DNA from 2 places in the Luteibacter sp. P4_E6 genome. Region 1 is predicted to be linked to the other one. Evidence: predicted binding sites of a transcription regulator. Region 1 holds the regulator's gene; the other holds the start of a gene.
The links. Region 1 encodes FliA, which starts transcription of late flagellar genes. Its sites were predicted from a motif close to TAAAGTTTNNCNNNCNNNGGCCGATAA; they were not measured.

Region 1 (4,188 bases):
GGGATGAGCAGGGCCCGGACGCCGTGATCCTGTCCACGCGTCGGATGGACGACGGTATCGAGATCATCGCTGCGCTCGACTACGACGAAGCGCTGGTCCGCGAAGCGGGCTTCGCCTTCGAGCCGCCGACCGCGGAAGAGACCGCAGCGAAGCATGCCGCTGCGCTGGCGCCGATCCGCGCCACACGCGACAGCGACCGCGCCGCACGCATCGACCAGGCCCGCGCCGCCACGGCTGCTGCCGTCGAGCGCGCGACCAAGGTCGGCACGAACCCCAACGCGCCGCAGCGCCAGTCCAGCGCGGCCCTCGCCTCCAGCGTGGCCGACGTGGTTCGCGCCGCGACGGTAAGCCCGAACAGCGACTCCGCCGTGAATGGCGTGCGCGCCGAGATCAACAACCTGCGCGAGATGCTGGAAGTGCAGCTCTCCACGCTGGCCTGGAACCAGATGGACCGCGAGCAGCCGCTGCGCGCCCGCGTCCTTCGTGAGATGACCCGCCTGGGTATCGACGGCGACGTGGCACGCGCGCTGTGCGCCGAGTTGCCCGCCGACATGACCTCCGAGCAGGCTCGCTACCTGCCGCTGGGCATCCTCTCGCGCAACATCCGCACCAGCGGGCGTAATTTCGACACGGTCGGTGGCGGCATCACCGCGCTGGTCGGCACCACCGGCGTTGGCAAGACGACCACCATTGCCAAGCTTGCTGCCCGCGCCGTGCTTCGTCATGGCGCCTCCAATGTCGCCCTGATCAGCGCCGACCAGTACCGTATCGGTGCCGGTGCGCAGCTGGAGCACTACGGCCGCCTGCTCGGCGTGCGCGTGTATAACGCACACGACGCCGACAGCCTGCGCAACGTGCTCCTCCAGCTACGCAGCAAGCACACGGTCCTGGTCGACACCGCCGGCATGGCCGGTAACGATCCCAAGCTGCAGCAGCAGTTCGATACGCTGCGCGCTACCTCGAACCTCCGCGTCTGCCTGGTGCTCRCCGCCAATGCACAGGCCCAGGCGATCGACAACGCGATCCGCTCCTACGCGCCGCTGTCGCCGCAGACGGCCATCCTTACCAAGCTCGACGAGGCACCGCTGATCGGTGGCGCCCTGTCAGCACTCATTCGCCACGCTATGCCGCTGGACTACACCACCGACGGGCAGCGCGTGCCCGAAGACATCGCCTCCGCCGATGCGCGCAAGCTGGTCTGCCTGGCAGCCCAGTTGCTCAAGCAGCGCAACGAGGAGCCCGACGACGCCATACTTGCCGATCGATTCGGCATCGCGGCGCCCGCGCACGCCTGATCGGGGACCCGCAAAACGTGACTACCGCAACCGCACACTCTTTCACGGCAGTGAATTCCTTCATGACCACACACGTCGATAGCACCCAGGCCGCCGGCCTCAACTGGCTTGACGACCGTCGCCCCACGCGCAGCATCGCTATCGCTGGCGGCAAGGGCGGTGTCGGCAAGACCACCGTGGCGGTCAATCTCGGCATGGCACTGGCGATGGGCGGACGCGATGTCGTCCTGCTCGACGCCGACCTCGCCATGGCCAACATCGACGTGCTGCTGGGTCTTCAGCCGACGCGCCACCTCGGGCACATGCTCGAGGGCGAGTGCCGCATCGAGGACCTGATCCTCCAGGCGCCGCATGGCCTGAAGGTGATTCCGGCCACGTCCGGGGCGCGCCGCATGGCCCAGCTGCCGAACATCGAGCACGCTGCCGTGATCCGCGCGTTCGACGAATACCCGATCGCCCCCGAGTACCTGATCGTCGATACCGCCGCCGGCATCTCGGACAGCGTGTCCATGTTTGCCGCCGCTTCCGACGAGGTGGTGGTGGTGGTGTGCGACGAGCCGGCTTCACTCACCGACGCCTATGCCCTGATCAAGGTCATGAGCCGCGAGTTCGGCGTGAACCGCTTCCGCATCGTCGCCAACATGGTCCGCCACGCCCAGGAAGGCCGCCAGTTGTTCGAGAAGCTGTCCCGGGTGACCAACCGGTTCCTGGATGTTTCCTTGGATTTCATGGGGATGGTCCCGCACGACGAGTACCTGCGTCAGGCTATCCGCCGCCAGTCGGCCGTGGTCGACGTCTGGCCGAGCAGCCGATCTGCCGTCGKATTCAAGAATTTGGCCAGGTCGGTCGATACATGGGGTGAACCCGAACCCCGTGCTCAGGGTCGCATCGGCTTTTTTGCCGAGCGGTCTCATCTGGGAGGAGGGCTGCCACTGTGAGCGTTGCGACCGAATACCTTGAAGTCACGCGAATCCCGGCGGATCAACTGGTACGAACCCACGCGCCGCTGGTGCGCCGGATCGCCTATCACCTGATGGGTCGGCTGCCGCCAAGCGTGGATGCGAACGACCTCATGCAGGCCGGAATGATCGGACTGCTCGAGGCAGCAAGAAATTACTCGCCGACTCGCGCGGCCAGTTTCGAGACCTATGCGGGTATCCGCATACGTGGCGCGATGCTGGACGAACTGCGCAAGACGGACTGGACCCCGCGCTCCGTGCATCGAAAGTTGCGCGAAGTGGCTGAAGTAACGAGGCAGATCGAGAACGAAACGGGTGGGGATGCCGAAGACGCCGAGGTCATGAAGCGGCTTGGTATCGACGCCATGGAGTACAACCAGATTCTGGCCGACGCGGCGAGCGCGCGGTTGCTCAGCCTTACGGCGCCGGAAGGCGACGAAGGCGCGGCGATCGATGTCGCGGACCCCGACGCCGCGGGTCCGGAAGGGATCTTCGAGCAGGACGGCTTGCGCGATGCGCTGGCGCAGTCCATCGATGGCCTGCCCGAGCGCGAGAAGCTGGTGATGTCGCTGTACTACGATGAAGAGCTCAACCTGAAGGAAATCGGTGCGGTGCTGGGTGTGAGCGAATCGCGGGTGTGCCAGATCCATGGCCAGGCCCTGATCCGCCTCCGCGCACGCATGACGGGTTGGAAAGAAAAGCATTGACGGCATTACGGTGCCGTCGCCGGTAAGAACGCGCAGTCAGGCGGAGACGAGTTTTGGACAAGAACATGAAGATCCTCGTGGTGGACGATTTTTCCACCATGCGACGCATCGTCAGGAACCTCCTGGTCGAGCTGGGATTTACGAACACCCTCATCCAGGAGGCTGAAGACGGCAACGCGGCGCTCGTGATGCTGCGCGCCCAGCCCTTCGACCTGGTGGTGACCGACTGGAACATGCCCAACATGACGGGCATCGAGCTGCTTCGCGCTATCCGCGCGGATGCCGCGCTGAAGTCGATGCCGGTGCTGATGGTGACGGCCGAGAACAATCGCGACCAGATCATCGCCGCGGCGCAGAGTGGCGTGAACGGCTACGTGGTCAAGCCGTTCACGGCGGTCACGCTGAAGGAAAAGCTCGACAAGATCTTCGAACGACTCGCCGCGGCTGCGGGCTAAGGGAATGACAATGAACACCATGCTTACCGCCGGCCACGAGGTCGTTCCCGAGCTGCGCGAGTTGCTCGACGCCGATGACAGTGTTGCCTTCGAACAGGCGCTCGACCGCCTGCTGCGCAGCCGCGAACAACACCTGTTCCTGGCCCTGGGCCATCTCGCGCGCGATCTCCACGAGTCGGTCCGCCGCCTTGCCTCCGACATCTCCAGCGATGGCGTGCCGGGCAACATGAGCGATGCGCGCAAACACCTGCGCGACGTGCTCGAAATGAGCTCCCAGGCTGCCCACCGCACGCTCGACTTCAGCGACAAACTGCGTCCGCAGGCACAGGCGCTGGCCAAACAGGCCGACGAAGTGCTGGTCATGGACCACGCCGATCCGTCCTTCGCACCCAACGCCACGGCGCTTGCCGTACGCGTCGGCGATTTCGCGCAGAGCTGCGACATCGGCCTGGGCGAGATGGTCGAAGCGCAGTCCTGGCAGGATCTCTCGGGTCAGCGCGTCGCGCAGGTCGAGGCGTTCATGGCCAAGGTGGAATCGTCGCTGGTCGAACTGGTGCGCCTCACCGGTTCACTCGCGGGCGGCAGCCACGCACCGGCCGCGGACAAGGTCAGCCAGGACGAAGTGGATCGACTGCTCAGCGAATTCGGGTTCTGAGCGCCGTATGAGCGTGGAGCTGGACAACGAGCTGCTCAATGTCTTCCTGATCGAAGCACGCGAACTGCTCGAGAGCCTGGGCGAACAGCTCGTGGACCTCGAAGCCTCGCCGGGAGA
Region 2 (4,188 bases), on a different contig from region 1:
CGCTGGGACTAATGACTGAAGCGACTTATTTTCAGTTGTTTAGTGATCTTTTGTCACCTCAGGCGAATGCGGCCCGGGCGTTGCTACCCTTCGTCGCCGGGCCGGCCTGGCCGAAGCTGAGATCGTAGGCTGCACGCTCTGCCGACGACGCACGAGCCAACCCCTCGACATGGGCACCGCCGTCGACCGTGAAGAACGCCACCTGATCGCTCAGCGAGTGCGCCTGGTCCTGCATGGATTTGGCGGCCGCCGCAGCCTCTTCCACCAGCGCCGCGTTCTCCTGGGTGACCTGATCGATTTGTGCAATCGCAAGGTTCACCTGATCCACGCCCGCGGACTGCTCGGCGCTCGCCGCCGCGATCTCGGCGACGATGTCGGTCACCTTCTTCACGCTGGCGACGATGTCACGCAAGGCGACCGAGGACCGCTCGACCAGCGCCGCACCAACCTCCACGCGTTCGCCGCTTTCGGCGATCAGGCCCTTGATCTCGCGCGACGCTGCCGCGCTGGACTGGGCCAGCCGGCGCACTTCCGCCGCCACCACCGCGAAGCCCCTGCCCTGCTCGCCGGCACGTGCCGCTTCCACGGCGGCGTTGAGGGCGAGCAGGTTGGTCTGGAAGGCGATCTCGTCGATCAGGCCAACGATGTCGCCGATGCGCCGACTGGAATCGCCGATCTCCCGCATCGCTTCCATGGCTTCGCCAACCACGGCGCCGCCCTTCTCCGCCTCGCCCCTGGCGTGACGCGAGAGACGGTCGGCCGCGTTCGCGTTCTCCGCATTCTGCTTGACCGTCGCCGTCATTTCTTCCATCGATGCCGCGGTTTCCTCGAGGCTGGAGGCCTGCTCCTGCGTACGATGGGATAGATCGTCGTTTCCCCGGGCGATCTCGGCGGATGTCGTGGCAACCACGTGCGCGCCCTGCTGCACTTCGGAAACGATGGAGGAGAGGGTGCCGCGCATACGCTCCAGTGCACCCAGCAGGCTGGCCGGTGCGTATTCGCCGCCGTCGTTGCGCAGGTCGCCGCCGGCGATGCGGCTGGCGATCTGCACTGCGTCGCGCGGTTCGCCGCCCACCGTGGCACGGATGCTGCTCATCGACAGCCAGACCACCAGCAAGGCGAGCGCCGCGATGGCCGCGGACTTGAGCAAGTCCTTTTCCAACTGGGCCCGGAAAGCGGCATCGATGTCGTCGAAGTAGGCACCCGAGATGAAGTGCAGGTCCCAGGGTTTGTACCAGCTCGAGTAACTTATCTTGTCTTTCAGCTCGTTGGTCTTGGGGATGATCTGCGTGTATCGCGTCATGCCGTGGCCGTCCTTCGTATCGGCGTCGAGCATGGCCACGTACTGATGGAAGCCCTTGCCGTCCACGTCGTCACGAATGTTCTTGCCGATATCGGCGGCGCGCAGCGGATGCATGCGCATGGTCAGCGCCGAATCGAAGGCGAAGACGTAACCGGTGTTGTGGGACCAGCGCATGGCCTGGATGTCATCGAGTGCGGCGATGCGCGCTTCGAGATCGCTCGTCTGTCCCTTCTCCGCACGAGCGTGGTACGCGTCCGCGATGGCGATCGCCGCCGTCACATGTTGCTCCAGCGTATTGGCGAGGTCCGCCATCTGCACGCGGCGGCTTTCGATCCCTGACATGACCGTCTGGCCGACAAGGCCCAGCACCAGCACGGTCATGACCATCCACACCCGCGTGTTCAACGTCGTGCGGCCGAACCAGTTCTTCAATGCGGACATGGACCGTCACCCTGCTCTACTTCCCCGTCTATGCATTAGCGGCGGGAAATCGCAGGTCTTTACGGCACTTTTATGAACAAGGCAGGAGCCGATTCATCGGCGATGCCTACGGAGCGGACAAATGATGGTCGCCCGACCCGACGACCGCGTCCGACCGCCCCGGCAATCCCACCACCGCCTCGGCCCCCACCGGCACATGCACATCCAGTTCCACCCGTCCGTCCACCTTGCGCCAGGCCACCGAGGCCTCGCCATAAGGCGTCATCACGGCGGCGGAGGCATGGTCCAGCCAGGCGGTAGCGGCCGGCCGTACCTCGATACGCTGCCAACCCGGCGCCAGCGGCCGCAGTCCGGCGACGTCGCCGAACAGCCAGTCGTCGACGGTGCCGAGGAAATAGTGCCCCCGCGAACGCGACGCCAGCTTCCAGTGCTCCCACAGGCTGGTCGCCCCGTTGTCTCGCCAGTAGCCCCAGCTGGGAAACGTGACCTGCGWCGCGATACGCCAGGCCTCATCCACGTGACCGGTGGACGTGAGCACGGGGAGGATGATCTTGGTTGCCAAGGCACCCGTATCGAGATGATCGCCACGAGCCTTCGCATCCGCCGCCACACCGGCGGCAACGCGATCGCGCAACCCGTCGGGCACCAGTCCAAAGGCCAGCGCCAGCAGGTTGTGGGCCTGCCGGTAGCCCTGGTCGCCGTCGCCGCGATAACGGCCGGCCGCGCGATCCAGGAAGTGCGCATTGAAAGCGTCCCGCACAGTATCCGCCTGCGCATCGAAGCGAGCCGCCCGTGTCGTGTCGCCCAGCACACGAAGCATCCCGGCGGTCACCCGCTGCATCCGGTACAGGTAGGCCGTGGCGGCGATACGCTTGTCTTCGGGTGCGTTCTCGCCGCCCGGATCGGTTTCCGGGCTCACCCAGTCACCCAGTTCAGTGTCGGCGATGCCGCCGGGAGAACGCGCATTCTCCATCGCCACGTAACGCGCGATACCGTCGACGTGCTCTTCCATGGGACGACGGTCGCCGGCATGCATCCACAGCGACCAGGGCACGAGCACATAGGCGGCATGCCACGTGGGTGCGCGAACATCGCCCCAGCCGGGATTCGGCGCGATCAGCAACGGTGCGCCATCCGCTTTGCGCGTGTCGGCGATATCGCGCACCCACTTCGCCAGCAAACGATCGGCATCGACGTTGCGCAGGAACATATCTGCACCGAGCATGCCATCGCCGGTCCAGCCGTTCTTTTCGTACATCGGCGTGTCGGTGGGTATGCCATGCAGGTTGTTGAGCAGGGTGTCGACCGCGGCGCGATGGATCCAGTCGAGCAGCGGGTTGGCGCTTTCGAAGCGTCCGGTGACGTCGACGTCGGTATGAACGACCTGCGCCGTAACGGCACCGAGCGCGGGCTCGCCGCCCGGCCAGCCTTCAACCTGCACGTAGCGAAAGCCCTTGTAGGAGAAGCGCGGATGCCATGGTTCGTGATTGCCGGCAAGCGTCAGGCGATCCGTCTGGAAGCCTGCTTTGAAGTAGTGGTGTTCATCCCGCGCATCCACCGTGCCGTCCGGCATGAGTTTCTCGCCGTAGTGCGCGGTGATCGTCGTCCCTGCCGGCCCCGTCGCGTCGAACGTCGCCCAGCCTGCGATGACGCGCGCAAAAGCGAAGACAAAGACGCCAGGCTTCGGCTCCGTGACGGACGTGGCGTGCAGCGTGTCGGTTACGCGGATCGGCTGTTCCGTCTGTGCCACGAGCTTGCCTCGTGGTGCGGGAAGCACGGTAGCCGGCATCCACGTTGCGGGCATCGTTTCCCGTGCGTCGTACGTTTCGCCACCGTAGAGATCGTCGACCCGCGTAGGGCCGTCGGCAACCCGCCAGCTATCGTCGCTGACGATGTCCTGTACGCGCCCATCGGCGTACCGCACGCGCAGCAGGGTACGCATGCGCGGCTGCCCATGCCATGGCGCGCGCTCCCAATGCCAGACATTGGGATTGGTCATGCCATAAAAGCCGCGACCGAGTTCGGCAGCGAGCACGTGCTCGCCCGACGTCAGCGAGACATCGGTGGCTACGACCTCCACGCGCTTGTCGTAATCGGTGAAACCAGGGGCCAGCACGGCGTCGCTGATGGGACGACCATCGATGGAGAGGTCGGCGTAGCCACCCGCTGCGACGTAGAGCGTCGCCCGCTCGACACCTGCCTCGACGTGGAACGGTTTGCGCAGCAACGGTGCCGGAAGGCTTTCCGGGTCGGCCTTGCCGATCCATTGCGCACCATGCCAACCGGCTTCGTCGAGCGCGGTATCGAAGTGCGATGCCACGCTGCCACCGCCGTCGGTGGTACGGATGTCTGCACGCCATTCGTAACGCTGGCCTGGCTGCAGGACCGGGCCGGCATAGTCGATGTCGAAGGAACGCGCCGAACTTACGTTACCGCTGTCCCAT

Region 2: the regulator FliA is predicted to act here: its motif matches at 1,780-1,806, upstream of AC1DT2_RS03995 (methyl-accepting chemotaxis protein).

The regions. Positions count from the first base shown of each region.
Region 1 covers NZ_JBFUJE010000131.1:641-4,828, reverse strand. The annotation lists gene flhF (flagellar biosynthesis protein FlhF) at 1-1,295, shown strand, start outside; gene AC1DT2_RS10250 (MinD/ParA family protein) at 1,358-2,233, shown strand; gene AC1DT2_RS10245 (RNA polymerase sigma factor FliA) at 2,230-2,961, shown strand; gene cheY (chemotaxis response regulator CheY) at 3,015-3,416, shown strand; gene AC1DT2_RS10235 (protein phosphatase CheZ) at 3,427-4,071, shown strand; partial or broken gene AC1DT2_RS10230 (Hpt domain-containing protein) at 4,079-4,188, shown strand, end outside.
Region 2 covers NZ_JBFUJE010000031.1:6,791-10,978, forward strand. The annotation lists gene AC1DT2_RS03995 (methyl-accepting chemotaxis protein) at 59-1,744, opposite strand; gene AC1DT2_RS04000 (family 78 glycoside hydrolase catalytic domain) at 1,851-4,188, opposite strand, start outside.